4 regions of the Rhizobium sp. WSM1274 genome follow, and region 1 is predicted to be linked to each of the others. Evidence: predicted binding sites of a transcription regulator. Region 1 holds the regulator's gene; each other region holds the start of a gene.
What was found. The regulator LexA, encoded in region 1, represses DNA repair genes until DNA is damaged. The targets are predictions, from matches to a motif close to TGTTCNNNNTGTGTTCNG.
Positions count from the first base shown of each region.

Region 2: N2600_RS01250 (ATP-dependent helicase) is a predicted target of LexA. The motif match lies at 2,718-2,735, and genes of this name have one in related genera.
Region 3: N2600_RS14485 (ATP-dependent helicase) is a predicted target of LexA. The motif match lies at 6,176-6,193, and genes of this name have one in related genera.
Region 4: N2600_RS00285 (DNA recombination protein RmuC) is a predicted target of LexA. The motif match lies at 1,692-1,709, and genes of this name have one in related genera.

Region 1 covers NZ_CP104138.1:1,894,738-1,902,799, reverse strand. Annotated here, with positions in the region: gene eno (phosphopyruvate hydratase) at 119-1,393, opposite strand; gene kdsA (3-deoxy-8-phosphooctulonate synthase) at 1,536-2,381, opposite strand; gene N2600_RS09660 (VOC family protein) at 2,378-3,274, opposite strand; gene lexA (transcriptional repressor LexA) at 3,472-4,191, shown strand; gene N2600_RS09650 (ComEC/Rec2 family competence protein) at 4,172-6,604, opposite strand; gene gltA (citrate synthase) at 6,895-8,062, shown strand, end outside.
Region 2 covers NZ_CP104138.1:253,030-261,091, reverse strand. Annotated here, with positions in the region: gene N2600_RS01285 (hypothetical protein) at 1-1, opposite strand, end outside; tRNA gene N2600_RS01280 (tRNA-Thr) at 155-229, shown strand; gene N2600_RS01275 (hypothetical protein) at 438-827, opposite strand; gene N2600_RS01270 (DUF982 domain-containing protein) at 1,145-1,387, shown strand; gene N2600_RS01265 (hypothetical protein) at 1,617-1,877, opposite strand; gene N2600_RS01260 (BON domain-containing protein) at 1,988-2,248, opposite strand; gene N2600_RS01255 (hypothetical protein) at 2,409-2,675, shown strand; gene N2600_RS01250 (ATP-dependent helicase) at 2,783-4,840, shown strand; gene N2600_RS01245 (enoyl-CoA hydratase/isomerase family protein) at 4,853-5,902, opposite strand; gene N2600_RS01240 (putative bifunctional diguanylate cyclase/phosphodiesterase) at 5,984-7,945, opposite strand; gene galE (UDP-glucose 4-epimerase GalE) at 8,054-8,062, opposite strand, start outside.
Region 3 covers NZ_CP104138.1:2,863,855-2,871,916, reverse strand. Annotated here, with positions in the region: gene N2600_RS14515 (hypothetical protein) at 1-467, shown strand, start outside; gene N2600_RS14510 (dihydrofolate reductase family protein) at 659-1,324, opposite strand; gene pncA (bifunctional nicotinamidase/pyrazinamidase) at 1,424-2,050, opposite strand; gene N2600_RS14500 (hypothetical protein) at 2,384-2,881, opposite strand; gene N2600_RS14495 (hypothetical protein) at 2,965-3,279, opposite strand; gene N2600_RS14490 (hypothetical protein) at 3,278-3,625, shown strand; gene N2600_RS14485 (ATP-dependent helicase) at 3,653-6,133, opposite strand; gene N2600_RS14480 (VOC family protein) at 6,377-6,853, shown strand; gene N2600_RS14475 (PrkA family serine protein kinase) at 7,283-8,062, shown strand, end outside.
Region 4 covers NZ_CP104138.1:51,645-59,706, reverse strand. Annotated here, with positions in the region: gene N2600_RS00290 (globin-coupled sensor protein) at 42-1,538, opposite strand; gene N2600_RS00285 (DNA recombination protein RmuC) at 1,742-2,968, shown strand; gene N2600_RS00280 (ribokinase) at 3,073-3,972, shown strand; gene N2600_RS00275 (methyl-accepting chemotaxis protein) at 4,318-6,651, shown strand; gene ptsN (PTS IIA-like nitrogen regulatory protein PtsN) at 6,740-7,204, opposite strand; gene hpf (ribosome hibernation-promoting factor, HPF/YfiA family) at 7,275-7,850, opposite strand.

The sequences.
Region 1 (8,062 bases):
AAAAAATCGGGCAATAAAAAACCCGCGCCGGTGAACTGACCCCCGAAAGTTGGACATCCAACCTTCGGGGGTCAGTTCACGGGAAGGCGCGGGTCAAGCCATTGGAAATCAGATCCGATCAGCCGCGAATGATCGAGCGGCCGGCATACTGGGCCTGCGGGCCGAGGCCCTCTTCGATGCGGATCAGCTGGTTGTACTTGGCAAGACGGTCGGAGCGCGACAGCGAGCCGGTCTTGATCTGACCGCAGTTGGTGGCGACCGCGAGATCGGCGATGGTCGAATCTTCGGTTTCGCCGGAGCGGTGCGACATGACGGCGGTATAGGCCGCCTTGTGCGCCGTGTTGACGGCATCGAGCGTCTCCGTCAGCGTGCCGATCTGGTTGACCTTGACGAGGATCGAGTTGGCAACACCCATGCGGATGCCGTCGCGAAGACGGGCGGAGTTGGTGACGAAGAGATCGTCGCCGACGAGCTGGGTCTTTTTGCCAGCCAGGTCGGTCAGCGTCTTCCAGCCGTCCCAATCGTCTTCGGCCATGCCGTCCTCGATCGAGATGATCGGATACTTGCCGGCGAGCTCGGCCAGATATTCGGCCATGGCGCCCGATTCCAGCGTGCGGCCTTCACCTTCGAGAACGTATTTGCCATCCTTGAAGAATTCGGTCGAGGCGCAGTCTAGGCCGAGGCACATGTCGTCGCCCGGCTTGTAGCCGGCTTTCTCGATCGACTTCATGATGAAGTCGAGGGCTTCCGGCGCGCTCTTCAGACCCGGTGCGAAACCGCCTTCGTCGCCGACATTGGTGTTGTGGCCCTGGCTAGCAAGTTCCTTGCGCAGCGTATGGAAGACTTCCGAACCCATGCGCACGGCTTCGGCGATCGAATCGGCGCCGACCGGCAGGATCATGAACTCCTGGAAATCGATCGGGTTGTCCGCGTGGGCGCCGCCGTTGATGATGTTCATCATCGGCACCGGCAGCAGGCTGGCGGAAGCACCGCCGACGTAGCGGTAGAGCGGCAGGCCGGACGCCTGGGCGGCAGCCTTGGCGACGGCGAGCGACACGCCGAGGATGGCGTTGGCGCCGAGGCGCGACTTGTTCGGCGTGCCGTCCAGCTCGATCATGATGTTGTCGATCTGGATCTGGTTTTCGGCGTCGATGCCGCCGATCGCGTCGAAGATCTCGGTGTTGGCGGCTTCGACCGCCTTTTCGACGCCCTTGCCCAAGTAGCGCTTGCCGCCGTCGCGCAGTTCGACCGCCTCATGCGCGCCCGTCGAGGCACCCGAGGGAACGGCCGCGCGGCCCATGCTGCCATCTTCGAGATAGACATCGACTTCGACGGTGGGGTTGCCACGGCTATCGAGAATCTCGCGGGCGATGATATCGGTGATTGCAGTCATGGGTTCTTCCTGCTCGGTGGGTGATAAGTCGGTTCGAAACCTGTCTTAGTCGAAGGCGTGCAAATTACAATGCTGCAATTTCCAGCCCTTCGGACCGTGTTCGGATCTCGCCTATAGCACGATCATGTCAGGCTGTTGAACGTCAAGCCTTGGCGACCGCATCGAAGGCGAGTAGCTTTTCAAGCAGCCGCGGCATGTCCTTGAGATAGACCATGTTGGGGCCGTCGGAAGGTGCATTGTCGGGGTCCTGGTGGGTTTCGACGAACACGCCGGCGATACCGGTAGCCACCGCTGCGCGCGCCAGCGTTTCCACGAATTCCCGCTGACCGCCGGAGGATTCGCCCTGCCCGCCCGGCTGCGCCACGGAATGGGTCGCATCGAAGATAACGGGGGCGCCCATCGCCGCCATGATCGGCAGCGAACGCATGTCGGAAACCAGCGTGTTGTAACCGAAAGAGGCGCCGCGCTCGCACAGCAGCACGTTCGGATTGCCACTGGCATTGAGCTTCTTCAGAACGTTCTTCATATCCCAGGGAGCGAGGAACTGGCCCTTCTTGACGTTGACGACGCGGCCGGTCTTGGCCGCGGCAATAAGAAGGTCGGTCTGGCGGCAAAGGAAGGCCGGGATCTGCAGGACGTCGACGATCTTTGCCACCTCGGCGCATTGTTCGGCGGTATGAACGTCGGTCAGGACGGGAAAGCCGAATTCCTTCTTGAGGTCGGCAAAGACCTCCATGCCCTTTTCGATCCCGATACCGCGTTCGGCCGAGAGCGAGGTCCGGTTCGCCTTGTCGAAGGAACTCTTGTAGACGAGGCCGATGCCGAGCCTTCCGCAAAGCTCCTTCAGCGTGCCGGCGACCATGAAGGCGTGGTCGCGGCTCTCCATCTGGCAGGGACCGGCAATTAGCGACAGGCGGCCGGTATTGGAAAAGGTGACCTGGCCTTGGCCTTCGCCGACCCTGACGTCGGAATTCGTATCAGTGCTCATCGTGTTTCCTCGAAGGCGAAGAGCGTGCCCTGCCCGGGCGCGGGCTTCACCAGAATGCGATTGTTCTTGCGCGTGTATGTCACCCCGTTAGCAGCCAAATGCGCTTCTGTCACGGCAAGATCGGCAACAGCAAAGAGGATTGCCCGGCCGCGCAGGCCGCGATCTGCGGATGAGCCGGCGATGTCGAAATAGGCCTCCAGCCCTTCCGGCGTCATCAGACCGATTTTCGCATTTGACGCCGCGACATTGACGCCGAAACCGGTTTTCTCGACTGCCGATTGCGCCGCTGCAAGGCCGACGAAGGCAGCGAATGCGGCCGGTTCCGGCGCGCAAAGCGCGATCTCCGTTATGCCGGTCACGCCATTGGCATGCGTCTCCAGCGCGGCGCGGTCGGCCGGCAGCGGATTGATACGCTCGACGGTGAAGAGCAAGAGATCAGGCGCGCGCAGGTCGCCGGCAAAAGCCAGCTTGAAGCCGGCAATCGTCTCGGAGCCGTCCGGCATCGTCATCGGCCGGTTGAACTGCAGCATCTCCCCGGCGCTCGACCCGTTGCCGACGAAATCCTGATGATCGATGCCGGCATCCTTGCTGCCGAAGGCCACCGCCGAAAGCCCCTCCGCGCCGCAACGGAAGCGGAAAGCCCGGTTGCGAGCGGTGAAGACATTGCCTCGTCGCGCCGATGCCTCGCTCTCCTCGACGCTCGCGATCCCGAGCGGCTCCAGATAGGTCTTGTCGGCAAAGAAGACGCAGGCATTCTTCGTTCCGAAGGGATGGCGCGCATCGGCGGCAACGGTGAAGCCGAGCTTGCCGAGCCTTTCGCGCGCCAGATCGATGTCGACGACCGGCAGCACGACATGATCCAGCGGGTACGGTTTGGTGGAATGCGTGTTCATCATATCCCTCCTCAAATCGGCAAGAGATGTGCGACAGCGCCACCCTCAATGCAAGACATGTGTCCAATCCGGCGAATGAAAATAAGAATCTCGACGAGTTGGTTCCAAGTTTTACGGAAATTTAGCTACTTGCGGAACACATATGGAACATATAGTGTCTGTTCTGGATTTGTTTCAATCACGAGGTCACAACGTCGATGCTCACGCGCAAACAACAGGAGCTTCTCCTTTTCATTCATGAGCGCATGAAGGAATCCGGCGTTCCGCCATCTTTCGACGAAATGAAGGATGCCCTGGACCTCGCTTCGAAGTCCGGGATTCATCGCTTGATTACAGCGCTCGAGGAACGTGGCTTCATTCGCCGCCTACCGAACCGGGCCCGCGCGATCGAGGTCATCAAGCTTCCGGAGGCCTACAGCCCCAGCATCCAGCCGCGGCGTGGCTTTTCGCCGAGCGTCATCGAGGGCAGCCTCGGCAAGCCACAGCCGGTCGCCGCTCCTGCCCCTGCAAAACCCGTCGCCGACAACGGCAACTCGGTCTCCGTGCCGGTCATGGGCCGCATCGCCGCCGGTGTTCCGATCTCGGCGATCCAGAACAACACCCACGACATCGTCGTTCCGGCCGACATGCTCGGTTCCGGTGAACATTATGCGCTGGAGGTCAAGGGCGATTCGATGATCGACGCCGGCATCTTTGACGGCGACACCGTGATCATCCGCAACGGCAGCACCGCAAGTCCTGGCGACATCGTCGTTGCTCTCGTCGACGACGAGGAAGCGACACTCAAACGCTTCCGCCGCAAGGGCGCCTCGATTGCGCTCGAAGCCGCCAACCCGGCTTACGAGACCCGGATTTTCGGGCCGGACCGTGTCAAGGTTCAGGGCAAGCTCGTCGGTCTTATTCGCCGCTATCACTGACCTTGGCTAGACCGGGCTCGGTAAAACTATTGCTGCGCCAGTCATAGGCGCGATGGCGCATCCATGGCCGCGACAATGCATCGAATGCGGTTGCCACCTCCAGGCCGGCGTTCGTGAAGCGCAACTCGACGGAACCGGTCCTGCGCAGCGTTTCACCGGTGAAGAGCGTCGCACCTGAGCGGCAGCTGTTGAAGCGCAGGCGGACCGACGTCACGACGATATCGGCGGCGTCGCATGCGGGGCCGAGATAGGCGGCATTGTCGATGACGGCCACGACCTGGCCATTGCCAAGCCTTGATGTGCACCAGGCCTTTTTGACGCAGGAAAAGCGGTTTGCTTCACCGGCCGCTGCGGCTGCACGCATCGCGGTCCTCGCTTCGGTCTGCTGATCGCGGGAAAGCCTGACGCGGCGGTCTTCTCCCTCCGGCGGGATAGCAGGACCATCCAGCATCTTCGGCGGATCATGCGTCGGCAGGACCAGCGCTCTCTGCCATTGGTCGAAGATGAAATCCGGCGGTCGTTCACGGTTGGACGCCATTGCTGCCGCCTCGACGACCGCGACGAGATTGCCATCCTCCGAAATCACCAGATCCGGCGGCCGGGGAACCGGTAGAAGGAACAGGATGAGCGTCGAGACTGCGATGATCGATGTGCCGGAATGGCGCAGTCGCGTCCGGAGCAGCGTCAGCAGAAGAAAGCCTGCCACGGCGACCGCGAAATACCAGCCGGGCAAACGGCCAACGTCGATATTGCCGCCCCAGCCGGATACCGTCTTTGCGACCGCGATCACCAGATCGAGGCCGAATCCGACGACCTTCCAGGCCCAAACATCCAGACCGAAAGGCATGAGCAGCATCGCCAGCAGCCCGGCCGGCATGACGATAAAGGAGATGATCGGCATCGTCGCGAGGTTTGCCGGCAGGCCATAGGCGGTCAGGCGATGAAAATGGTCGATCGAAAACAGCGCGGTTGAAAAGCCGCCGATCAGCGACGTCAGGAAGACGCCGCCGAAGAAACCCGCAACCGTAACGACCGGCCTGATGATCGGCAGCTTGAGGAAGGCGTTTTCGCGGACGCGCCGGTCCTTCCACAGCTGATAGCCCGAGACCAGCGCCAATGTCGCGGCAAAGGACATCTGGAAGCTCGGACCCAAGACCTCGGACGGCGAAATGGCGATGATGACGAGCGCGGAGAGCGCGACATTGCGCAGGCTGATCGACGGCCGGTCGAAGAAGACGGCAATCAACATGATGGCCATCATGATGAAGGCGCGTTCGGCAGAGACCCCAAAGCCCGAGATCAGGAAATAGGCGGTCACGGCGATGAGCGCGCCGGCGGCAGCGATCTTCTTCGTCGGATAGGCCTCAGCGACGCCGGGAAAGAGGCTGAGCAACATCCGGAACCCAACGAAGAAGATACCGGCCGACAGCGCCATGTTGAGGCCGGAGATGGCGACGATATGAGCCAGGCCGGACTGGCGCAGCGCTTCCGTCGTCTCATTCGAGATGGCGCGCCGCTCGTCCGTCACCAGAGCAGCGGCGAAAGCGCCGGTGTCGCCAGGCAAGATCGACCTTATGCGGTCGCCAATGCCGCTGCGCAGCCGGTAGAGCCCTTCGAGCAGAGCTTCCCACGTCGATCTTGCCGCCTGCGGACCTGCCTGCCAGTCGACCTTCGACGGCGCGCCGTAGAAGAAGCCGTTCGCGCCGATTCCATCGAAATAGGCACCGAAGGAGAAGTCGTTGAGCTCAGGAAGTGCTGGACCTGCCGGCGGCGTCAGCCGCGCCCTGCCGGTTATGATATCACCGATCTCGAAGGGCGCGTCTGCGCCGCGGGTGATCGCGGTTATGCGTTCGGGCGACCGCTTCACTTCCGGCGCCTCCGTACCGGTGACGGCAAGAATGTAGCGCCACCGGCCGCGACCGTCGCCTTCGCGCCGTTCCACACGGCCGGTCACCGTCGTCGTGACGGCGGAATCGAGGATCACGGTCGAAGCCCGCCAGCTCTCGAGCTGCGCGGAGGCCATGCCGCAGGCCACAAGTGCAAGCGCCAGCAGCGTTGCCCGCAATGCCGCCCGGCTGCGGCTGGCGATGAGAACGGCGACGATCAGCAGCAACAGGCAGAGCAGCGATGCAACGAGCGGAAAGTCCGATGCCGCGAGAAACCAGAAGGCTGACCCGGCACCGAGGAAGACAGGCGAGACAAGCAGCAGACGGCCGTGGTCCGCCTCTTCGCTCAGCATCCGCATGCCGATACGCAGCGATTGCGAGGCTGCTGCCGGCAGCCGGTGCCGCAAGGGGCTCGTCGACTGCGTTCTTGTCGGGCGCGTCACCATGACAGGTGGAGAAAAACCGGCGGAGTCGGCGAGGCCTTCGCCTGCTTCCGGCCGCAATTCGACTGTGGTCAACTCCTGCATGTGCCGCCCAAGCCCAGCTGCGAAGGCGGCCAGAATGCAACCTCCGATCAAATCCGGCAAGCATAATCGATTGAAATACGAGGGAAAATCGCAAGCGCCAAAAGACGAGTTGAATCATCGGCTTCCGATATGCGTGCGGCTCATCGCTGCAGTGCCTAAAAGGTGATACCGCAATGCACAAAATGCCGTCACGGTAACTTGGCATTAGCTTCGCGATCATATAGCTATCGGTGAGGACGCTTAACCCCTATGGCGCTTTTATGGCGCCACCGCCATTTCGGAGGATCAGCATGACGGATCAAAGCGCTACAATAAAAATCGGTGACAAGTCTGTCGACCTTGCTGTCAAAAGCGGCACGATCGGCCCGAGCGTCATCGATATCGGTGCCCTCTACAAGAATACGGCTTCCTTCACCTACGATCCGGGTTTCACCTCGACGGCATCCTGTGAATCGAAAATCACTTACATCGACGGCGACGAAGGTGTCCTGTTGCACCGCGGCTATCCGATCGAGCAGCTCGCCGAGCATGGCGACTTCCTCGAGGTCTGCTACCTGCTGCTTTACGGCGAACTGCCGACCACCGTGCAGAAGAAGGATTTCGATTATCGCGTCACGCACCACACCATGGTGCACGAGCAGATGAGCCGCTTCTTCACCGGCTTCCGCCGCGATGCGCATCCGATGGCCGTCATGTGCGGCTGCGTCGGCGCGCTGTCGGCCTTCTATCACGACTCCACCGACATCACCGATCCGCACCAGCGCATGGTCGCCAGCCTGCGCATGATCGCCAAGATGCCGACGCTTGCCGCCATGGCCTACAAGTACCATATCGGCCAGCCCTTCGTTTATCCGAAGAACGACCTCGACTATGCCTCGAACTTCCTGCGCATGTGCTTTGCCGTGCCTTGCGAGGAATATGTGGTCAATCCGGTGCTTGCCCGCGCCATGGACCGCATCTTCATCCTGCATGCCGATCACGAGCAAAACGCCTCGACCTCGACCGTCCGTCTCGCCGGTTCGTCGGGCGCCAACCCGTTCGCCTGCATCGCCGCCGGCATCGCCTGCCTCTGGGGCCCCGCCCACGGCGGCGCCAACGAAGCAGCCCTCAACATGCTGACGGAAATCGGCACGGTCGACCACATTCCGGAATATGTCGCTCGCGCCAAGGACAAGAACGATCCGTTCCGCCTGATGGGCTTCGGTCACCGTGTCTACAAGAACTATGATCCGCGCGCCAAGATCATGCAGAAAACGACGCATGAAGTGCTCGGCGAACTCGGCATCAAGGACGATCCATTGCTCGAAGTGGCCATGGAGTTGGAGCGCATCGCGCTCACCGACGAATATTTCATCGAGAAGAAGCTCTATCCGAACATCGACTTCTATTCCGGAATCACGCTGAAGGCGCTGGGCTTCCCCACGACCATGTTCACCGTGCTCTTCGCGCTCGCCCGCA
Region 2 (8,062 bases), 1.6 Mb from region 1:
TGTGAGCAGAATTAGCTGAATTCGCGCCAATCCAAAAGTCCCTTGCATCTCTATCCACGCGAAGTTTGATTTTGCGGCTTGCGCTTGTCGTCAAGCTGTGGCAATAGCCGCCCCGTTCCCGCAATTGAGCCGCTCGGCTCCGCGGTCTGGTCCTGCTGCCGTAGCTCAGTGGTAGAGCACACCCTTGGTAAGGGTGAGGTCGGTGGTTCAATCCCACTCGGCAGCACCAGTTTTCTCTCAAGTATCGGACATTATTTCTCGCCGCGCGGCTAGACAAGCAGGAAGCCGTGTGCTGCCATAAGAATGTGGACTGGGCGCAAGACCGGCCCCTCATCCGGCTGCCGCCACCTTCTCCCCGCTTGCGGGGCGAAGGGGATATGCCGCTACCTCTCCGTCCCCCACTCACCTCTCGCAGGGCACGTCCCCTCGCCCCGTTTTTACGGGGAGAGGGTTAGGGTGAGGGGCTGCCATCGGCATGAATTGGACAGCATTGCAGTACAATCGGGAATGTCGTTGACTTCCAGATAATAAGGTAGGAAAGGGGATAACTGCCACTGTTGGATCAGTTCGCCTGTTACCACCACCTCTTCACCTGGGATTGGCGGATGGGGCAGGGCATTAACCCCATCAAAAATGCCCTCGACATACCATCGATCAACGCTCTCTGATAGAATATAGACGGCGATATCTATCGTCTCCCCCTTCCCCAGCCGCTCAAGGTTGGTACGCAAATATTCACGCTGCATTCTAGGGATAACCTCGCTGGAAATACGCGCCAGCAAGGCGTCTTCAGCAGATATCTCCGCGCCGCCGGCAACGGCCGGCATTGCCAGTGCCCCGCAAACAAAAGCAGCTCGAATTCCTTTTCGATTCCAAACCACGTTGAACCTCTCATGTCCGCGAGCATGGTAGCGGCGGTGTGGCGCTGGCGCCATACAAACTTATTTGCGACTGTTTAAAAAGCTGCTCATGACTCCCGGGCGTCCGCGACCTCTTCCGCGATCGACACTTCGCCTCATCAGCATCAAACGATTCACCATTGTTGACCGCAAAAATCCCGCTAGAATGCGTATTATGGCGGCGTGTCCCTAAGGATAGGGAAGCGTTGCACTTCGTTTCTGTCGAAAATCGTGGAGGAGTGTCGATGGCAACTGAAAGATGGAACAGCCCGGTCAAGGTTGGTTTCGAAGATGCCGATGCGCGAACGGTCAATGGGCCGTTCGATGCGCTGAAGTGCCTGGCGGATCTCTGGCCGAGTGTGCGCGGGCTTCACTACATCAAGGCCCGCAGTGCCTGCCGGGCGGCGCTCGACGGGCGCAAGAGCGTGGAAGAAGCAAGAGCCGAGTTCCTGGCGGCCGCCGAAGAAGCGAAGCTGAAGCTGCATTAGCAGTTCGGCAAGGAATTTTGGCGATCTTCGCCTTCTGGCGCGCAAGCGTGCCGGAACGGGACAATGCTTTAATTTTGGTTTAACCCTGCAACAAGTGCGTGCCGGGTTTTGGTGCAAAGGGCGTTGCGCCCTGTACAGGTTAGAAGATGCCCAGCCATCATGATGATGGTTAGAGGCTCGTCACCTCTGCGGAAACGCAGGCGAGCCTCGTCTGAGTAAAGCGGACGCCTCAGCAGTTCGCGCCGCCCTCACTCTCCACTTCGATATAACCGACACCGATGATCGTGCCATCCGATGCGCGGATGAAGGACGGCAAATACTGAGGCTCTGCCGGCGTGCAGGCGATGGCCCCGGTATATTCGTTGAGGGCGATCTGGTCCTTCGGCAAAGCGGAATAATTTGTGCCGTTTTCCAGCGAGGCGTAGGCGGAGCCGGCAAAGACACTGCCTGAAATCAAGGTGGTTGCCCAAAGGCGAAGAAGCAACGACATGAGGGTCTCCAGCGTTTAGATCCGGCATTTCAACACGCGGGAGAGCACTTGGTTCCCCTTATGCATCGCATGGACAGATGAGCAGAGGGCCGGGGCACCATCTTACGATTTCAGCGTCGCAGCAGGCGGCTGCGCACATAGCCTCGGCCGACGACGCTCTCGGCAATCTCGATCGCCCGCTCGACATCACCCCGCCGGCGTATGAAACCTTCCAGGATTACATATGAGCCCGATATGTCGACGATGATTTCCGCCACTTCGATATCGTCGACGGCATGAAGGGCGCTCTCCACCGAGGCGCGTGTCGCCGCGTCGCTGTGACCCTGACGGCCGGATTCCTCATGGTTCGTGAATGCTGCAAAGCCGAGCACAGTGGCCTCTCCTGATGTCAGTTGATATCCGTTAACGCCTCGGCAAAGCATTTCGTTGCGGTGCGCTGGGTTGTTTCCCGTGGACCCTGGCATGGACGATCCTTGGCGAAAGGCGCCGCGGCTTCCATATCTGGCTGCAGTCGAATGAGGGATGATGACAATGAAAGCGCTTCTGCCCGCCTTGTTTGCCGGGGCATTGCTTGCCGGCTGCTCCTCGGCCGATAGGCCGGCGCTGGAACCCATTCCGGGCAGCATCACCTATGGCGGCAAACCGCGAACGAAGCTCACCAAATCGCCGGTCGGCAGCGTCGTCTACAACCAGTTTTACAACGGAACGGGCCAGCGCGTTGAGGAAACCTATATCCTTCAGCCCGACCGCAGCCTGAAGCTGGTACGGCGCGAGATCGGCCCGGACTTTCCCGACTGAGGTGTTGCTCGCGCGCCAGATCGCTTGACAGGGACGGCAATCGCGAACATTCAAGGAACATCTAATCTTTCCCCAGTGATTCTGCGGGAGCCCGACCGGACGGCTGGATGTATCTCGAAAAGCTCAATTCGCAGCAGCGCATGGCCGTCGAGCACGGCACGCTCATCGACGGCAGCCATATTGCCGGGCCGCTGCTGGTCATTGCCGGCGCCGGCTCTGGCAAGACGAATACCTTGGCGCATCGGGTCGCCCACCTGATCGTCAAGGGCGCCGATCCCCGCCGCATCCTGCTGATGACCTTCTCGCGCCGAGCAGCCGCCGAGATGGCGCGGCGCGTCGAGCGCATCTGCCGCGATGTGCTTGGTGCAAACGCCGGCGTCATGGCGGACGCGCTTTCCTGGTCCGGCACCTTCCACGGCATCGGCGCGCGGCTGTTGCGCGATTATGCCGAGCAGATTGGCCTCGATCCGGATTTCACCATACACGACCGCGAAGACAGCGCCGATCTGATGAACCTGATCCGGCACGACCTCGGCTTCTCCAAGACGGAAAGCCGCTTTCCCACCAAGGGCACCTGCCTTGCCATCTATTCCAGGGCGGTGAATTCGGAAACCGCGCTCGACCTCGTGCTGCGCGACGTCTTTCCCTGGTGCGCGGCGTGGGAGAAACAGCTGCGCGAACTTTTCGCTTGTTATGTCGAGGCCAAGCAGAGCCAGAACGTGCTCGATTACGACGATCTGCTGCTCTACTGGGCGCAGATGGTCGGCGAGGCTGTCATTGCCGAGGATATCGGCAGCCGCTTCGACCATGTGCTGGTCGACGAGTATCAAGATACCAACCGGCTGCAGGCCTCGATCCTGCTGGCGCTGAAGCCCGAAGGCCAGGGGCTGACCGTGGTCGGCGACGATGCGCAGTCGATCTATTCATTCCGCGCGGCGACGGTGCGCAATATCCTCGATTTTCCCGCCGCCTTCAGCCCGGCGGCCAATATCGTCACGCTCGACCGCAATTACCGTTCGACGCAGCCAATCCTCGCCGCCGCCAACGCCGTCATCGATCTCGCCTCGGAGCGCTTTACCAAGAACCTCTGGACCGAGCGGCAATCCTCCGAGCGGCCGCGCCTGGTCACGGTGCGCGACGAGGCCGAGCAGGCGCGCTACATCACCGACATGGTGCTCGACAACCGAGAGGAAGGCCTCACGCTCAAGCAGCAAGCCGTGCTCTTCCGCGCCTCGCATCACAGCGGGCCGTTGGAGGTCGAGCTGACCCGGCGCAACATTCCGTTCGTCAAGTTCGGCGGGCTGAAGTTTCTCGACAGCGCGCATGTGAAGGACATGTTGGCCGCCCTTCGCTTCGCACAGAACCCGCGCGATCGGGTGGCGGGCTTCCGGCTGGTGCAGATCCTGCCGGGCGTCGGGCCGTCGACGGCGCAGAAGACGCTCGACCTGATGGCCGAGGATGCCAGTCCGATTTCTGCTCTTGCTGCCATGCCGGCGCCGCCCCGCTCGGGCGAGGACTGGACAATGTTCGTTTCGATGCTGCAGGAGCTGAAGACCGGCAAGGCCGGCTGGCCGGCGGAAATCGGCCTGGCGCGGCAATGGTACGCGCCGCATCTGGAACGGCTGCACGAGGACGCAGCGACGCGGCAGGCCGATCTGCTGCAGCTCGAACAGATCGCCGGCGGTTATGCCTCGCGCGAGCGTTTCCTGACCGAACTCACCCTCGATCCGCCGGATGCGACCAGCGACCAGGCAGGCGTGCCGCTTCTCGACGAGGACTACCTCATCCTTTCCACCATCCATTCCGCCAAGGGCCAGGAATGGACGAAGGTGTTCATGCTGAACGTCGTCGACGGATGCATACCGAGCGATCTCGCCGTCGGCACCACCGCCGAAATCGAGGAGGAACGCCGGCTGCTCTATGTGGCGATGACACGCGCCAGGGATGGTCTCGACCTCGTCGTGCCGCGGCGCTTCTTCACCTATGGGCAGAACTCGCAGGGCGACCGGCACGTCTATGCCTCCCGCAGCCGCTTCATTCCCGCGACCCTGCTGCAGTTCTTCGAGGCCTGCAGCTGGCCGCAGGGAAAATCGGAGGCCGCGCAAGCGCAGGCGCGGCAGGTGCGCATCGATGTCGGCGCCCGCATGCGCGGAATGTGGCGATAGGTCAGATAGAGTTCAGAGTGAAAGCGGCGGTTCGGCCGGTTTCAGGAAATGCTCGACCCTTGCGGCCCCCACAGCCTCGACAGTTGCCGGCGACCATTGCGGATTGCGGTCCTTGTCGATGATGGCGGCGCGGATGCCCTCGAAGAAATCGGGATTATCCAGCATCTGCAGACAGGCACCGAGTTCACGGCCGAGGCATTCGGCAAGCGAGGCGCTGCGGCGGCCGGCCCTCAGCAGCCGCAAAGCGAGCTTCAAGCTGGTCGGCGAACGCGTCAGCAGCACCCGGCGCGTCTCGGCGGCGAATTCGCCCTCCTCCGCGGCAAGCGCTGCCAGGATCTCCTCGACGCTGTCGAACCGAAATCCGCGATCGATCATCGCCGCGTTTTGCTTGAGCCGGCTTTCTCCCTGAGGCTCCGAAAACGCCTGCAGCGCGGCATCGACATCGCCGGATGAGCTGGCGCGCGGCAGGCCGGAGAGAGCGTCGACCACCTCGCCGAGCCGCGACGAGGCGATCTGAAGGTCAGCAAGGCGGGCGTGGATCGCATCGGCCGCACCAATATCGAGCCCTGTCAGGCCGAGCCATGTTCCGGCCTCGCCCGGCGCACGGGGCAGCAGCCAAGTGGCACCGACATCCGGGACATAGCCGATGCCGGTTTCGGGCATGGCCAGCCGCGTGCGCTCGGTGACGATGCGGTGGCGGCCGTGCGAGGACAGGCCGACGCCGCCGCCCATGGTGATGCCGTCCATCAGCGCGACATAGGGTTTGGGATAGGCGGCGATCAGATGGTTGAGGCGGAACTCCTCGCGCCAGAAGGTACCTGCAAGGCCATCGCCGGCGCGGGCGCTCTCATGCAGGGCGCGGATATCGCCGCCGGCACAGAAGCCGCGTTCGCCCTCTCCCGTCATCACGACGCATGCCACCTCGGGGTCACCGGCAAAATCATGAAGGGAAGCAGTGATCGCACCGATCATCGGCAGGGTCAGGCTGTTCAGCGCCCGCGGCCGGTTGAGGCGGATGACGCCCGCAGTCCCCCGCTGTTCAATGATGACTTCGCCTTGCATGGTTCACCTCATTGTTACGACCATGAATAGACGACGACGTAGCTTCGCTCCAGTCGATTCAAGTCCGGCCGGGAGATTGGTTCAGGCAGACAGCGAATTGCGGGCGGAGGCTTCGGCCTCGCACCGGACGGCGTAATCAATGGCAAGTTCCAGCGTCAGCGGCCGCGAGAAATGATAGCCCTGCGCCAGGCGAACGCCCATCGCCTTCAATCCCTCGGCGATCTCTTCGCTTTCGACGCCTTCGGCGACGGAGGCAATGCCAAGATTCTGGCAGAGATTGGCGACCGAGCGGGTGATGTTCATGCAACGGGCGTCGCGATCGAAATTCATCACGAAAGACTTGTCGATCTTCAGCTTGTCGAAGGCGAGACGATGAATATGGCTGAGGCTCGAATAGCCGGTGCCGAAATCGTCAAGCGCGATCGAGATGCCGGCAGCGCGCAGCATCGATATCACCTGGTCGGCGGCGTCGAAATCGGAGAGCAGCGCCGTCTCGGTAATCTCGAATTCGATGCGCCTGGGATCGATGCCGGAGCGGGTGATCATCGCAAGCAGCGCCATCGACGTTTCGTGGTCGCAGATATCGCGCGCCGAGAGATTGAAGGACAGCCTGAGATGCCGTGGAATGATCGCCAGCGCTTCGAGCGCCTTGGCGAAGAGGATGCGTGTCATGCGGCCGATGACCGCCGTGCGCTCGGCAGCGGGGATGAAGGCGTCCGGGCTGATACGGCCGAAGCGGGCGCTGTCCCAGCGGGCAAGAGCCTCGTAAGCGACGACGCGGCCGCTCTTCAATTCGACGATCGGCTGATAGTCGAGTTTCAATTCCTTGGCGAAATCGTTCGCCTGCAGTTCGAGTTCGATCAGGTGGCGCTGCGTCAGGATCTTCTCGTGCTCGGCCGAGAAGAATTCGACGCCGCTGCTGCGCTTGCTCTTGACCTGATAGAGGGCGAAATCCGCTTTCTCGTAGAGATCCTCGGCGGTATATGTGCCGATATCGGGATAGACGATGCCGCAGGAGCCGAAGACGCGGACCGAGCCATCGGGGATTTCGAAAGGGTCGCGGACGGCAGCACAGAGCGCCTGACCGAGATCGGCGATCGCCTGGCGTGTCATCGAGCAGGGGAAGATGATCCCGAACTCATCGCCGCCGAGACGGGAGACGATGCCCTCTTCGCCGACCAGCGCGACGAAGCGGCGGGCCGTCTCCTTGAGCACGAGGTCGCCAGCGGCATGGCCGAAGACGTCGTTGACGGGCTTGAAGCCATCGAGATCGAGAATGCCGAGGACTGGCGGCGAGGATGGATCTTTCTGCAGCCGTTTTTCCAGCGACAGAAAGAAGCTGCGGCGGTTGGCAAGGCCGGTCAGCTGGTCATGCAGGGCGTTGCGGCTATTGACGAGGTTCAGTTCCTCGGCCTCTGCCTGCTTCTGCTTCAGTTCCTCGGTCAATTGCACGAGACCGACGAAATTCTGGAAATAGCTGTTGATCACCCTGAGGAAGGGCAGGATCAGGAAGAGTCCGCTGACGGCGGTCGCCACGAAAACGGGATTGCCCGAGAACATGAAGGTCGCAATCATGGCCGAGAAGGTGATGACGGTGGTCAGCGCCGCCGCCATCGGCAGGTGCATCAGGCAAAAGATGCAGGAGATGCCCGTCACGACGAGGAAATAGGCGATCTGCCCCTGCTGGGAAGCATCGCCATATTGGTAAAGCGCGATCGCCCAGCCGCCGAAAGCAACGGCCAGGATGCCGGCCCCCGATATCGTCACCTTCATCAGCCTGTAGGCCCGCTCGGCTGTCACATCTTCCTTGCCCCGGATCTCCCACCAGCAGAGACGGAAGACGCAGACGACGCTCAAGACCACCGGAATGTAGAGCGAGAGCCAAAGGGGTGCGGATTTGAGGTGGGTGATCGCCACCGCAAGGGCGTTGATGATCAGCAGAACATAGAGAATGGGGATCTGCGACGACAAGGCCCGGAACTGCGCCGTCAGGAGCGTCGGATTGTCTTTTTGCAGCTGCAATGAGGCCAGAAAGTTCTTCATCTTCTCCTTTCCGTCGGCCAGAGCCAGCCAGAGAAAGCTTGATTTTTCCTTATTCACGTCACGGCATGTGGTCCCCGCAGGCGCGGGGATGGTAAACAGGCTTCTGCATCAGAACGA
Region 3 (8,062 bases), 970 kb from region 1:
AGGTCCACCAGGCCTTCATAGCCGAAATACCCCTGAGCCGAAGCAAGGATCTCGGTGCGTTCATTCAATCGCGCCCCGATCTCAAGGATGCGGTCATCATGGCGGATCCCGACTATCTGGTGGAAGCCTTGCCCTATTACGTCCGCAACCGCACCTATCTTCTGCGGGAGGAGCGGTTCGGCGCCATCGTACGATATACCTGGAATGCGCGGCTTTCGCTCAGCCTTGCCGATATTCTGCAAACGGCACACCGATTGCAGCAGAGTGAGCATGTCCCTGTTGTCATCCTTCTTTCACAACGACTTGATCAGATTACTGCGCCCGTTTCCCTGCGTGAAAGCTATGTTTGGCGGTTGATTCTGACGCCGGAAGATATTTCTGCTTTCCAGAGCGCGACAAGCCTCGTCAAGCGTTTCGGCGCGGTTGTCGGAAGCGATGAGACGTTCGACGTCTACGTCCTGAAATAAGCTACCGGCCGGCAGCTTATTTACACACGTCCACGCATTTGATCATTGTGACTTGCGTCCGCATTTCGTCGATTGCGGCGGCAACACCTTCGGGAGTGGCGCCGCGATTGGAGCGCGAATAGACGAACAAGGGCACGAGCCTCTAGACGGGACGCGACAGTGCCCGCGGCCCCGCAATCGCAAAGGCGCGTTCAGCCTTCACGCTTCATCCGCTCCCGGCGTTCGATCTCGGCCTCCGAGGGCTGCGCCAGCTCGAATGTGCCTGTCTTGATTGCGCCGGCGCGCTCGTAGACGCTCATGATGACGCCCGTCGTCGATATCGTGTTGGCAGTGAGCTTCAGCGCCTGCGGCTTGGCGCCTCGACCGAACAGGCGTTTGCCCTGGCCGAGGACGAGCGGAAAAGTCAGGAGCCGGAATTCGTCGATCAGGTCATGCGCCAATAGGGTCTGCAACAGGCCGCTGCTGCCCTGTGTCAGGAGGACGGGACCGTCCTCTCGTTTCAACCGGGCGATTTCGGCGGCGGCTTCGCCACGCAGGGCGACGGAATTTGCCCAGGTGAGCGGCTCGGTGGAAGTGGTCGCGACATATTTGGTCACGGCGTTGAAGACCTTGCCGATTGGATCGTCTTTCCCGACGAAGGGCCAGTGCGCGGCGAAGATTTCGTAGGTCTTGCGGCCAAGCAGCAGTTCGAAGGGATCGGTAAAGATCCCGCCCATGAACTGGCCCATCGGCTCGTCCCAATAATTGACGGTCCAGCCGCCCTGCGTGAAGCCGCCGGTCGGATCCTCCCGCGGCCCGCCCGGCGCCTGCATGACACCGTCCAAACTGACGAAGGCTGCAGCAACTAGTTTTCTCATCTCTCAACTCCCATTGTTGGTGTGTTCAGAGCCGAGGACGGATTAACTTGCACCGATCCGACATTCGACGCGGTTTTTTCTGGCGGTATCCGAGCTGAACTAGCCGGCCAAGGCCTTGACGCTGTCGATGATCGCGATGCCATGCGCCCGCATCTCTTCGATGGCGGCGGCGACGCCTTCGGGCGTGATGCCGCGGCTTGCGTCCTCGATGAAGCGCACGTGGATACCAGGCATCATCTCCAGCGCGTCGAGCGCGGAGAACTTGACGCAATAGTCGGTCGCCAGTCCGCAGACGTCGAGGTCGGTGACGCCCTGATCCTCGAGGAAATCGGAAAGGCCGGTCGAGGCATCGCGGTCATTGTCGCGGAAGGCCGAATAGCTGTCGATATCAGGATTCTCGCCCTTCTGCTGGATCAGGTCGATCTCTTCGGATTTGAGTTCGGGATGCAGTTCGGCATCAAGCGTACCCTGAATGCAGTGGTCAGGCCACATCATCTGCGGCTTGCCCGACAGTTCGCCCATCTCGAAGGCGGCGGCACCCGGATGGGCGGAGGCAAAGCTGCCGTGGCCCGGCGGATGCCAGTCCTGCGAGGCGACGATCAGGTCGTATTTGCCGCTGTCGATCAGTCTGTTTGCGACGGGAACCACCTTGTCGCCGTCAGGCACCGGCAGATTGCCGCCTGGACAGAAGCCGTTTTGAATGTCGACGAGCAGCAGCGCTTTCATCAAGGCTCAATCCCTTCGCTTATTGCAGTGTAGGACGCTAAGCACACCGAATGGATCAACTAGTGGATTTCCAGGCGCGAACGCGCAAGTGTTAATTCTGGCGCTAGCGGCAGTAAGTCGTCAAAGCAGAATGCTCTAATGCAATCATTGCGATAGCTGGTGGCGGTTCTCGTGGTGAAATGGAGCGGAGCGGCAAGGCACGTGCATGATTTCCGGATCGCAGACACGGCCGACGACGGTGGCAAGTGCCGCCAAATCGATCTGCCTGCGTGGACACTTTTGTGCGGCATCGATGGATCGAGGCTCCCCCGGCAGAGCCCGGATTTCAGCCAGCTAGACCGCCGCCACGTCTTCGGTTGCGGAATCGCCTGCTGCGGCGGAAGCGCCGTAGGTATTGCGGTAGGCCTGAAGGGCCGTCTGCATGTCGCTCAGCACTTTGGTGAGGAGCGGATCGCTGTCGCCCGAAGTCTTGATGCTGTTCGGTTCGGCGGCAATAAATTCGGATTCGGTCAACTTGCCGTCGCCATTCGTATCCATCGCGGCGAAGACGCCCTTGGAATTGTCGTCGCTCTGATCGCTGCCGTCGGCCTGATCGTCGCTGCTGTCGGTCTTCTGCATGGACAGCATCAGCGACAGAATGTCGGCGGTGATCTTCTTGACGATATCGGTGCCGCTGTCGTCGCCGTCGGTCGACGCCATGGCCGGTGTCGAGGACTGCGAGGCGGCGGCCAACTCGTCCGCCGATGTGACGCCGTCGCCATTCTTGTCCAGACTGGAAAGCGGAGACTGGTACTGGGTCATTGTGCTGCCGAGAGATGAAACACTGGTCACTTGAACCTCCTTCGAAAAGTTCGTCGTGAAGCCCGCCTTTCATGGGTGGGCAGCCTTTGGGCTAAGCTGATTTGCACAAGGCGTCAAAGCGACGTTTTGACAGGGTAGAAGTGCGATTGACGGCGCGGGGCGACGCACGTTAACCTTTCGGTTACCAAAGTTGTTTCATTGGAATTATTGGCTTTTTTCAGCGATTGCTTCGTCTGGAGGCGATTAAATCCATGTCCGTGTTTGCCTGAAATTGTCGTAATGAAGCGTGCGGAGGAGCCATGGGCGGAGTGCCGGGGTTTGCGCGGCTGCGACATTTCGTCTGCTTCCTGTGAGGGCGATGTCAGGTCGAGCTTGCTCTGGATCATGATTTCTGCCTTTCTTACCTCAGCAGCGGGAAGCGAAGCCATGTCCGAGCCGGATCCCGACGAAAAGATCGATGCGACATTTCGCAACGGGTCGCTGACAGCGGCCGGGATCATCCTCGGTTTCTCGCTCAATTTCATCAGTGTCTGGGTTTCCAACCCCAACGACTGGAGTCGCATCGATATTCCGCCGATGCTGTTCTTGACGATCGGCATCGCCATCCAGGTGAAGGTCTTTGCCGATCTGCTGGCGCGCGACTCTCTCTTTGCCGTCAAATATGATCGGTCTCGCCGGCTCTTCCTGATCGGATTGGGAATCGTCGCCACCGGAATCGGCATTGCGCTGATCAACGATATTGTTGGGATCGGAAGGATGCGGATGCTCGGGTAAACGTTCTCGCGTCGTGCCGAGGTGAGATCACACGCGCTCGACGAACCCGTCCAAGACCCGCTTCTGTCCGGCCCGGTCGAACTCGATCGTCAGCTTGTTGCCTTCGATGCCGGTGATGTTGCCGTTGCCGAATTTCAGGTGGAACACGCGGTCGCCGAGGGTGAATCTCGACGGTTCCGACGAGGTCGATTTGGCAACCAGCTCGCCTTCGATCGTGCGCCCCTTCGGGCCGCTCTCGCCGTAGCCGATGCGTTCGACGGCGTGGCCGGAGCGGGTGCCCCAATTGTCGCGTGTGGCGTCGGTCTTGTTGGCCTGGGCGCGTTTCCAGCCGGGCGTGGAATAGGAATTGGCGAAGGGTTCGGCCTTGTCGAAGCGGGACTGGCCGTAGCCACCGCGGCCGTACCCGCCGTAGCTCTGTTCCATTTGAGCGACCTCGACATGGGTTTCCGGCAGTTCGTCGAGGAAGCGTGAGGGCAGGGTCGATTGCCAGAGGCCATGGATGCGGCGGTTGGAGACGAACCAGATGTGGCAGCGATGCTTGGCGCGGGTGATGCCGACATAGGCGAGGCGGCGTTCCTCCTCCAAGCCGGCGCGGCCGCTCTCGTCCAGCGAGCGCTGGTGCGGGAAGAGGCCTTCCTCCCAGCCGGGCAGGAAGACGGTGTCGAATTCCAAACCCTTGGCTGAGTGCAGCGTCATGATCGAGACGGCATCAAGGTTCTCGTTGGTCTCGGCATCCATCACCAGCGAGACGTGTTCGAGGAAGCCGCGCATCGATTCGAAGCTTTCCATCGAGCGGATCAGTTCCTTGAGGTTCTCAAGGCGGCCCGGCGCTTCGGCGCTCTTGTCGTTCTTCCACATGTCGGTATAGCCGGACTCTTCGAGGATCTGCTCGGCCAGCTCGGTATGCGGTGTCTTTTCAAGCAGTTCCTGCCATCGGCGGAAAGATTGAATCACGTCGAAGAGCGCCTTTCGCGCCTTCGGCTTCAGCTCGTCGGTCTCGATGATGTCGGCGGCCGCCGCAAGCATCGGGATATCGCGGGCACGCGCATAGTCGTGCAGCGCGCGCACCGTCGTATCGCCGAGGCCCCGCTTCGGGGTGTTGACGATGCGTTCGAAGGCGAGGTCGTCGGAGGCTTGCGCAACGAGGCGGAAATAGGCCAAGGCGTCGCGGATCTCGAGGCGCTCGTAGAAGCGCGGGCCACCGATGACGCGGTAGTTGAGGCCGAGGGTGACGAAGCGGTCTTCGAATTCGCGCATCTGGAACGAGGCGCGCACGAGGATCGCCATGTCGTTCAAGAGATGCTTGCCGCGCTGGAGCTGCTCGATCTCCTCGCCGATGGCGCGGGCTTCCTCCTCCGAATCCCAGGAAGCGTGGACCTGCACCTTGACGTCGTCCGGATCGGAGCGGTCGGTGAACAGCGTCTTGCCGAGACGACCCTCATTATGGGCGATCAGATGGGCGGCGGCGCCAAGGATATGTTCGGTCGAGCGATAGTTGCGCTCGAGCTTGATGACCTTGGCGCCGGGGAAATCCTTTTCAAAGCGCAGGATATTGTCGACCTCCGCGCCGCGCCAGCCGTAGATCGACTGGTCGTCGTCGCCGACGCAGCAGACGTTCTGCGGCTCGCCTTTGGATCGCTGGGCGAGAAGCCTGAGCCACATGTATTGGGCGGTGTTGGTGTCCTGGTACTCGTCGACGAGGATATAGCGGAAGCGGCCGTGATATTCCTTCAAGAGGTCCGGGTTCTTGCGGAAGATCGCGATCGGATGCATCAGCAGGTCGCCGAAATCGCAGGCGTTCAGCGTCGTCAGGCGCGCCTGATAGGCGAAATAGAGATCGCGGCCGCGGCCATTGGCAAAGGCGCGAGCGTCGCCCTCGGGGATATCGGCCGGGCCGAGCCCCTTGTTCTTCCACGTGTCGATCATGCCGGCGAACTGCTTGGCCGGCCAGCGCTTATCGTCGAGACCCTCGGCCTGGATCAACTGCTTGATCAGGCGAACGACGTCGTCGGTATCGAGAATGGTAAAATCGGAGCGCAGGCCGACGAGCTCGCCGTGGCGTCGCAGAAGTTTGACGCCGATCGAATGGAAGGTGCCGAGCCAGGGCATGCCTTCGACGGCGCCGCCGACGAGCAGCGCGATGCGCTCCTTCATCTCGCGGGCGGCCTTGTTGGTGAAGGTGACGGCGAGGATCTGCGAGGGAAAGGCGCGGCCGGTATTGAGGATATGGGCAATGCGGGTGGTGAGCACCCGCGTCTTGCCAGTGCCGGCGCCGGCGAGCACGAGGACGGGGCCTTCCAGCGTTTCGACGGCTTCGGTCTGCTCGGGGTTCAGCCCGGTGAGGTAATCCGGCCGCTTGCCGCCGTCGCGGGCCGCCATGGCGCGTGCGGCGATGCCGCCACCGGTGGCGGGCGCCCTTTCGGCGGGTGCGGCAGGCGGCTGCGGCTTGCGCGCCATCTCGCCCGGCTCTTCGTCGAAGAAGGGCATATCGTCGAAACTATTGCTCATGGCGCGTAATGTAGTGATTCGGGAAGGAAAGACCAGAAAAGATGTTCTGCTTTCATTCCCGAGCCGGCGCTATCCAGGCGGCATGTTACAGGCGGCAAGGCCGCCGCCGAGCCCGGCTGCGGTCAAGATGCGGGCGGGCAGGGCTAAAATTCCGATCGCGGCGTGTCGGAACCGGCGCCAGTAAGGCGTCCTTGAGGCATCGGACAGCAGTCCGGATCAACACCCGTCAACAAGGAGGCCGTCATGCCGAAGGTCGTTTCAAATCTCTGGTTCGCCGAGGAAGCGCGCGAAGCCGTCGAATTCTACGTGTCTGTTATCCCGGACTCCAGGATCGGCCGCACCACCATACTTCAGGCGGAAACGCCGAGCGGGCCTCCCGGCAGCGTCGAGCTGATCGAGTTCACGCTCGCCGACCAGTTCTTCCTGGCCATGAAGGCCGGCCCGCTCGATAGCTTCAACCATTCCTTCTCGATTGCGATCCTCGTCGAAGGTCAGGCCGAGATCGATCGAATATGGGAGGCATTCCTCGCCAATGGCGGTACGCCGGAGGCCTGCGGTTGGCTGAAGGACCGCTGGGGCCTTTCCTGGCAAATCGTGCCGCGCGTGCTATCGGAGATGATCGCCGACAGCGACCCTGAGCGGGCGAGGCGCGTGACCGAAGTGATGCTCGGCATGGTCAAGATCGACGTCGCTGTGCTCGAGAATGCGTTCAACGGCTGAGAGGCCTGTGGAGACATGATCGCAAATCAGGCGCATGATAGTCATGCGCCTGATTCCCTAAGAATATCCCCAAATTTCGATGACATACGATCCGTCGCGCATCGATATTCACCGATCGAAGCAGGTTCGCCGCCTGCCAATCGCTGACTTTCGTGATCTCGAATCACGGGCGACATTGCACACCTTTTTCATCTTTCTGTCACGTCGTGAAATGTGCTGATACCGCCATGGGGGCTTTCTCAACTATACTGATCGACAGTTTCGTACAGTAATTAAAGAACCGGTGGATGCACAATTTTGTGCATTGCTAGAAATGGCCGGTGAGCGTGGAATAGCCGAAGAAACTATTGATTCTCAGGAACGTCATGGCCATCTCGATGGTTATAGGGACACCTGAAGCCTGTGGCATTAACCTTGAATGGAGGGCCCATGCTGAGCGAATCCGTATTTGATGCGTTCACCCGCAGTTATGATGCGCGTCGCGAAACCGATATGTCGATCGCGGAATATCTCGACCTTTGCAAAAAGGAACCGCTTGCCTATGCCAATGCGACCGAGCGCCTGCTCGCCGCGATAGGCGAGCCGCAGATGGTCGATACCGCCAAGGACGCGCGCCTCGGCCGGATCTTCATGAACCGGACCATGCGGATCTATCCGGCCTTTGCTGGTTTCCACGGCATGGAAGAGACAATCGAACGCATCGTTTCCTTTTTCCGGCACGCGGCGCAGGGGCTCGAGGAGCGCAAGCAGATCCTTTATCTGCTCGGCCCGGTCGGCGGCGGCAAGTCATCGCTGGCGGAGCGGCTGAAGCTGCTGATGGAGGTTCATCCGATCTACGTTCTGAAGGCGGGTGACGAGATCAGCCCCGTTTTCGAAAGTCCTCTCAACCTGTTCGACCCGGACACGATGGGATCGCTCCTCCAGGAGCAATACGGCATTCCCCTGCGGCGCCTGAGCGGACTGATGAGTCCGTGGTGCCTGAAACGGCTCGACGATTTCGGAGGCGATATTTCCCGCTTCCGCGTCGTCAGAGTACAGCCTTCGCGGTTGCGCCAGATCGCCATCGCCAAGACCGAGCCTGGAGACGAGAACAATCAAGATATCTCGTCGCTGGTCGGCAAGGTCGATATCCGCAAGCTGGAGACCTATTCCCAGAACGATCCCGATGCCTACAGCTATTCGGGCGGGCTCAACCGCGCCAATCAGGGC
Region 4 (8,062 bases), 1.8 Mb from region 1:
CGCTTTTTTGCATCCCCGCCTGGAATTTTGCCATATTGGCCTCAAGCAGCCCGTCGAGCAGCACCGGCGGAACGTCCCTCCGGCCGGGCGCGGAAGCGCCGCAGCAGCTCAATCAGGCTCTCCACCTCATCCTTGAGCCGGCGGGTTTCCGCCGAGGAGTGCTCGACCATGTCCGAATTCTGCTGGGTGATCACACCCATGTTGCGGACGGCGAGGCTGACCTCGTTGACGCCGGTCGCCTGATCGCGGGCAGCCGCGGCGATATCGGCGACGAAACGGTTGATGATATCGATGCGGCTGATCATATCGCTCAGCGCCTCACCGGTGCTGGAGACGATGCCGACGCCCTCGTTGACTTGGGTCGAGCTCTGCGAGATCAGGTTCTTGATCTCCTTGGCCGCTTCCGCGGTCCGCTGGGCGAGCTGGCGGACCTCCTGGGCGACGACCGCAAAGCCCTTGCCGGCATCACCGGCGCGGGCCGCCTCAACACCGGCGTTCAGCGCCAGCAGGTTGGTCTGGAAGGCGATCTCATCGATAACGCCGATGATCTTGGAGATCCCGGTCGAGGATTTCTCGATGCCGGCCATCGCCGAAACGGCGCTGGTGACGAGTTCGCCGGAGTTCTTCGCCTTCTCTTGCGTCTCGCGCACCGCGGCCGAAGCCTTCTCGGCATTGGCGGCCGTCTGGCCGACGCTGACAGACAGCTGCTGCAGGGCGGCCGAGCTCTCCTCGACGCCTGCCGCCTGCTGGGCGGTTCGTAGCGCCAGATCGTTGGTCGCATTGGATATAACGTCGGCGCCGCTCATGATATGGCCCGAGGTCTCGCGTACGGAGGCGAAGGACTGGCTTAGCGCCCTGACGGCGCGGTTGTAATCCTCGGCCATCTGCCTGAAATTGCCCGGCAGGTCGGACGGCAGGGTGGCTTCAAGATCGCCTTTCGACAGCGCTTCCAGACCGCGGCGCAGTTGCTCCAGGGCGATCGCCTGGTCGGATTCGGCCTGGGCGCGCTCTTCTTCCAAGGCGCGACGCTTGGCTTCGAGCGTTTCCAGATAGACCGAGATGGAATAATCCATGTCGAGCATGCCTGATTTGATGACGGCTGACAGCTTCTCGGCCAATGCCTTGCCCTCTCGGCGCGCAAAGATCGACGGCCACTGCTTCTCCATGATGCCTTTGACGAGCTCGGACATGACGATGGCGTAACCGCCGATATACCAGCGCGGCTCCAGCCCGATGCGGGCGTGGGTGCTGCCGACTGCGGTCACGCCGTTGACATAGCTCTCATCGAACGCGCCGCCGGCAAGATTGGCCCAATGATCCTGCTGGCGCTTCTTGGCATGGCCGACGTGATTCTTATCGGCGAAGAAGCCGGCGACAGCAGGGGTCTTGGCGATCTTGGCGTAGAATTTGTCGAGGGCGCCGCCGATCAGCTCTGATATCACAGGGCGCAGATCCCGCATCGACTTGCGCGCCGCCTCATCCAGTTCGATGAAATCGAGGCGCTGCCTGAGGGCATTGTCGGTCTGCTGGGCGGTCATGGAGATCTCTGTACTTGGCGCGCGGCGCGGGACGGAATTTCTGCGCCGCAGGTTTTGGCCAATATGGTTGAGCAATCGTTAAATCGGACGGCGATTTCTTCTCGCCGAGCGAGAAGAGCGATAGCGTGCGAGGATATTGCACGCCGTCCATTCCGTTCACGTTTTGATCTATATATCGCCGTTTCTTCTGTTATGCTTGCCGCATGACCATCCATTCCGAATCGCTCGCCCTTTCCCTTGCCTCGATCAGTCCGGCCATGCTGGCGCTTGCCGGCGGCGTTCTCGCCGCCCTCGCCCTGCTAGTGATCGTGCTTCTGCTGCGCGGCGCCAGCCTTCGCCGCGAGCAGGCGGAGGAAGCGAGCTTTCGTGCCGAGGAAAACGAAGCGCGGATGGCCGAGCTTTTGAAGATCCAGGCCGAGATGCAGGGCCGCATCGCGGCGATGACCGAGGTCTTCGGCGCGCGGCAGAGCGAACTCAACCAGACGATCAGCCAGCGCCTCGACGGCATGTCGCAGCGCATGAGCTCGACGATCACCGAGCAGACGAAATCGACGCATGAGAACCTGCAAAGGCTGCAGGAGCGGCTGGCGGTCATCGATGCCGCGCAGAACAATATCCAGACGCTCGCCAAGGATGTCGTCGGACTGCAGGCCATTCTGTCCAACAAGCAGACGCGCGGCGCCTTCGGCCAGTCCAGGATGGAAACGATTGTTGCCGACGGTCTGCCGATGGGCGCCTACGCCTTCCAGCAGACGCTGTCCAACGGTTCACGGCCGGACTGCACGATCCGCATGCCGAACGGCGCGCCGCCGCTGGTGATCGACGCGAAATTTCCGCTCGAAGCCTGGAACGCGATCCGCGACGCCGGCAGCCCCGAGGCAGGCAAGATCGCCGGCCAGCAGTTCCGCCGCGATATGGAAATCCATATCCGAGACATTTCCGAGAAATATCTGATCCAGGGGGAAACGCAGGATACGGCCTTTCTCTTCGTGCCATCCGAATCGATCTTCGCCGAGATCCACGAGCACTTCGAGCCGGTGGTGCAGAAGGCGCACCGCGCGCGTATCGTCATCGTCTCGCCGTCGCTGCTGATGTTGTCGATCCAGGTCATCCAGGCCGTGCTCAAGGATCAGCGCATGCGGGCGCAGGCGCATCTGATCCAGGGCGAGGTGGCAATCCTGATGGACGATCTCAGCCGCCTCGACGAGCGGGTGCGCAAGCTGCAAGGCCATTTCGCCATGGCGCAGAAGGATATCGACATGGTGGTCACGTCGGCCGACAAGCTGACCAAACGCGGCGCCAAGATCGAAGCGCTGGAATTTGAGGCGGGCGGCGGCGATGCACCCCCCGCCCGCGACGGCGAGGCCGCGGTCAAATCGGTAGAAAGCCGCACCGGTCTTCTGAAGCTCCGGGTGGTTGACGAGGAGTGATCGCTTCGGGCAGTGTCTCGCCCGCATGAAACAGTAGGAGCATGATGTCGGCCGAAAACCGATCACACTTTTCGGCATCATGCTCTAGAAGACGGGACACATTCATGATCACAGTTTTCGGGTCCATCAACATGGATCTCATCGCCACGACCGAGCGCCTGCCGAAGCCCGGTGAGACGGTGGCCGGCAACGGCTTTGCGACGGCCGCCGGCGGCAAGGGCGCCAACCAGGCGCTGGCAGCGCGGCGCGCCGGCCGCTACGTGCATATGGCCGGCGCCGTCGGCAAGGATGCTTTCGCTGCGGAGGCGCTGGCCCTGCTCGATGATGCAGGCACCGACCTTTCCCTCATCAACCATGTCGACGGTCCGACAGGCACGGCGCTGATCCTTGTCGGCGGCGACGGCGAGAACATGATTGCCGTCGTTCCCGGCGCCAATGGCCAGGTCACGCCTGCCGATGCCGAGACGGCGATCGGCCGCATGAACGAAGGCGATATCCTGATGCTGCAGCTCGAAGTGCCAGCTGCTGCCGTCGAACGTGCGCTGTCGGCCGCCCGCGCCAAGGGCGTCACCAGCATCCTCAACCTCGCGCCGCTGATCCCCGATGCGCCGCGTCTCGGCCGACTTGCCGATATCGTCATTGCCAACGAAACCGAGTTCGAGCGGCTTGCCGGACAGGAGGGCATGGACGCCCAAGCACGCGAGGCAGCCCTTGCGCGCCTGCATGCGGAGACGGGCCAGACGCTGATCGTGACGCTCGGTGCCGACGGGGTCGTCGCCATCCGCGACGGGGCGATTTCACGAGCGCAGGGTCTCAAGATCGAACCTGTCGATACGGTCGGCGCCGGAGACACATTCTGCGGCTATTTCGCTGCCAGCCTCGACGAAGGCCTCGATTTTGTCTCGGCGCTGCGTCGTGCGGCGGTTGCCGGTTCGCTCGCATGCCTCAAGGCCGGGGCGCAACCTTCGATCCCCTTGAGCGAGGAAGTCGCAGACAGGATATAGGGGCGTCTCTTTGCGAAACCGCCGGCGAAACGCCCTGTAATTCAGGGCGTTCCGGCAGTTTTCCTTGTCTCGACCGATCGAGTTTCATTCAAATTTAAGAGATTTCCGGCGATGTTCCTCGTGGCCGCCGGTTCCCTGCGCTTTTGGAATCCAGCTGTCGACTGCATAATTCCTTAAATCGGAATCGATTTAAGGATGAAATTATGCAGCCATTCAAAGTGCTACAGCGTCCTTTGCGCGTCTCGAAAAGACGCACGGCGCTGTAGGCGGCTGCCCCATGATGGGGCGAGCCTTCGCTCCTGCGCCGGAGAATGCCCGTTCGGCGCATCCTTGCCCGAGGACCCCATGTTCATTTTTCGCATGAAATCGCTTGCCGCGAAACTCATCGTCATCACCGGCATCGCCATCGCGCTTGTTCTCATCGTTTCGAATTTTTTCCTCATCGGCCAGACCCGGGATCGCGTCCAGACGCTGACGATGGATCAGGCCAACCTCGAAGCGAAATCGATCGCCAATGAAATCGCCGCCAATGTCGGCGAACTCGCCAGCGCCGCTCGCACCATGTCGGGCGTCATCGGCCGCGGCCATGAAGGCAAGTCGCTCGACCGCAAGGGCATGATCAACGTACTGAAGGCCAATCTCGAGCAGAATGCCTTCGCCTTCGGTAGCTGGTTCTGCGAAAAGCTCGGCGCGCTTGACGGCAAGAGCACCGAGATCGCCAACAACAATGACGAAGGCACCAACAAGAACGGCGCCTTCACGCCCTACTGGTCGAAGACCAAGGACGGCGGCATCCAATATTCGACCTTCGACAATGATTATACCGCCGCATGGTGGAAGCTTGCCGCCGACAGCGGCAAGGGCGCGATCACCACGCCCTATATGGCCGAGGGAACGGACGTGCCGACGCTGCTGACCTCGATTGCCTATCCGGTCATGTCTGGCGGCAAGATGATCGGCGTCGGCGGTGTCGATATTTCGCTGAAGTCGCTGACCGACAAGCTGCAGGCGCTGCATCCGTTCGGCTCGGGCCGCGTCACGCTGCTGTCGCAGGCCGGCAACTGGATCGTCGCGCCGATCCCCGACCTTATGACCAAGGAATATGACGGCGAGGGCGCCGACATCGTCAAGACGGCGCTGTCAAGCAAGCAGCCCGGTCTGGTCAGGGACCTCACCTATGACGGCCTCGATCCCTTTGATCGCGTCGTCTATCCGTTCGCGGTTCCCGGCGTCAACGCCACCTGGGTCGTGCTCGTCGACGTGCCGCACACGGCGATCAACGCGCCGGTGCGAGACCAGACCTACGTGATGATCATCAACGGGCTGATCGTGCTTGGCGCCGTCATGCTGGCACTCTATTTCGCGGTCCGCTCTTTCGTGCAGCGGCCGCTCGGCGGGCTCGTTGCCAGCGTCAAGGCACTGAGCGACGGCCAATATGGCGAACCGATCGCCGCCCAGGACCGCAGCGACGAAGTCGGCTCGGTCGCCAAGGCGCTCGAAGGCTTCCGCTTCACGCTCGCCGACAGCCGCCGCCTCGAAGAGGAGGCCGCCGACCAGCGGCAGGCCGCCGAGACCGAGCGCAGCCGCTCGGAATCGGAACGCCAGCAATCGGTGTCGCTGCAGCGCCATATCGTCTCGATCGTTGGCGCCGGCCTTTCCGCGCTGTCGCAGGGCAATCTCAGTCATCGCATCACCGACGAATTTCCCGGCGAATACGGCAAGCTGAAACAGGATTTCAACGCCGCCCTTGCGAGCCTCGAAGAGACGATCAACACGATGAACCTCAGCGTCGCCAACATCGGCTCCGGCACCGGCGAAATCAGTAACAGCGCTTCCGACCTCGCCAAGCGCACCGAGCAGCAGGCCGCAAGCCTGGAAGAGACGGCGGCGGCGCTCAACGAGCTCACCGCGCAGGTCGATTCCAGCGCAGAAAATGCGCGCACGGCAGCCGACAACGTCAACCTCGCCTGCCAGGATGCGGAAAAGTCCGGCGAAGTGGTACAGAAGGCGATTGCCTCGATGCAAGGGATCGAACAATCTTCGACGGAGGTTTCGCGGATCATCGGCGTCATCGACGAGATCGCCTTCCAGACCAACCTGCTCGCCCTGAATGCGGGTGTCGAGGCGGCGCGTGCCGGGGAAGCCGGCAAGGGTTTTGCCGTCGTCGCCCAGGAGGTGCGTGAACTTGCGCAGCGTTCGGCCAATGCCGCCAAGGAAATCAAGACGCTGATCAACACCTCGGCCGTCCAGGTCAAGGAAGGCGTCGATCTCGTCGGGCGCGCCGGCGGCACGCTGCACAAGATCGCCGAACAGGTGATGGGCATCAATGACCTCATCCGGCAGATCTCGGCATCGGCCAGCGAACAGGCTGTCGGCTTGAAGGAAATCAACCAGGCCATGAACCAGATGGACCAGGTAACGCAGCAGAACGCGGCGATGGTGGAGGAAGCGACTGCTGCGAGCGTCGCACTCAACGACGAGGCACAGACGCTGAAGCAGCTCGCCACCCGCTTCAATGTCTCAGGTTCGAGGAACGCCGCAGCGCTTGCCTCGGTCGCACAAAAGATGCGGGCGCCGGCAGCCGCGGCCCCTTCGCCTCGCTCCCCGGCGGTCCGTCGCTCCGTTGTTCCGTCGCGCGGGTCCGCGGCCGTGGCGCAAGACAGCTGGGAAGAGTTCTGATCGTTCAACCCCTCATCATGTAAAAAGGCGCCTGAGAGATCAGGCGCCTTTTGCATTCGAGAATAGATGCGTTATCGCGCGGCGTGCGTCAGGCAGCGTTCGACGCCTGCTCTTCGTTGAGGAAGGCATAGATCGCCTGGGAGGAATCGGTGGCGCGCAGCTTGGCGACCAGATCGTGATCGCGCAGCACGCGGGCGATCCGCGACAGAGCCTTGAGATGATCGGCGCCCGCGCCCTCCGGCGCAAGCAGCAGGAACACGAGATCGACCGGCTGGTCATCCAGCGCCTCGAAATCGACCGGCTGCTCCAGCCGGGCGAAGATACCGACGATCGAATGGATGTTTCCCAGCTTGCCGTGGGGAATGGCGATGCCGTTGCCGACGCCGGTCGAGCCCAGGCGTTCGCGCTGCAGGATAACGTCGAAGATCTCCCGTTCGGAAAGCCCGGTGATCCTGGCGGCTCTTGCGGCCAGTTCCTGAAGCAACTGTTTCTTGGAATTTACTCTGAGGGCGGGAATGATCGCATCCTGATGGAGCAAATCTGCCAATGCCATTTCTTTTTCCTTCTGTCGCCGGGATCAAATGCAAGGAGCGGCGGCAACACCGCCGCTCACCACGCTGATCTCAGCCTTTGATACTGGCTGAATCGATCCAGCCAATATTTCCGTCGTGCCGACGGTAAACGATGTTCAGATGTTCCTTGCCGGGGCTGCGGAACAGGAGAAGCGGCTCGTCGGTCATGTCGAGCGCCATCACGGCGGTGGCGACCGACATGGTCTTCAGCTGCTTGGTGCTTTCAGCGACGATCGCCGGAGCGAAATCGTCGGCGATTTCATCATCGTGATCAGGAACGGAATCCATAACCGTGTAGGAGACCTCTGCAAAACCATTCAGATGGTTTCCGGCGTGATGGTCCTTGAGCTTGCGCTTGTAACGCCGCAGCCGTTTTTCGATCCGCTGGGAGGCGGCGTCGAAAGCCAACTGCGGGTCGGTCGCCTCGCCGGCCGCATGCAGTACCACCCCGCTGTCGAGATGCAGCTTGCAGTCCGCCGAGTAACGGGAACTCGCCTTTTCCACGGTCACCTGGCCGGAATATCCCCCGTCGAAGTATTTCGTGATGGCCATACCAATTTGGTCCTCGATCTTTTGACGGAAGGATTCACCAATTTCCATATGTTTCCCGGATACACGCACACTCATGGAGTTTCCCTTCTTATGGTCGTTTGCGGGTATCAGTTTACGCCAAGCCTCGGGTTCATCCAAGCACTTCGCACAATCTCAAGCAAGATCGGCTTAGGCCCGCGGGTCCTTGGTACCCTTCTGATGCTGGGGATAACTCCAGATGCCGTTCGCGGCATCGATTGCGGCGGGCTTCTAGCCAGAGGCTACCGAAAAGTCAATAGGGCGGAGAA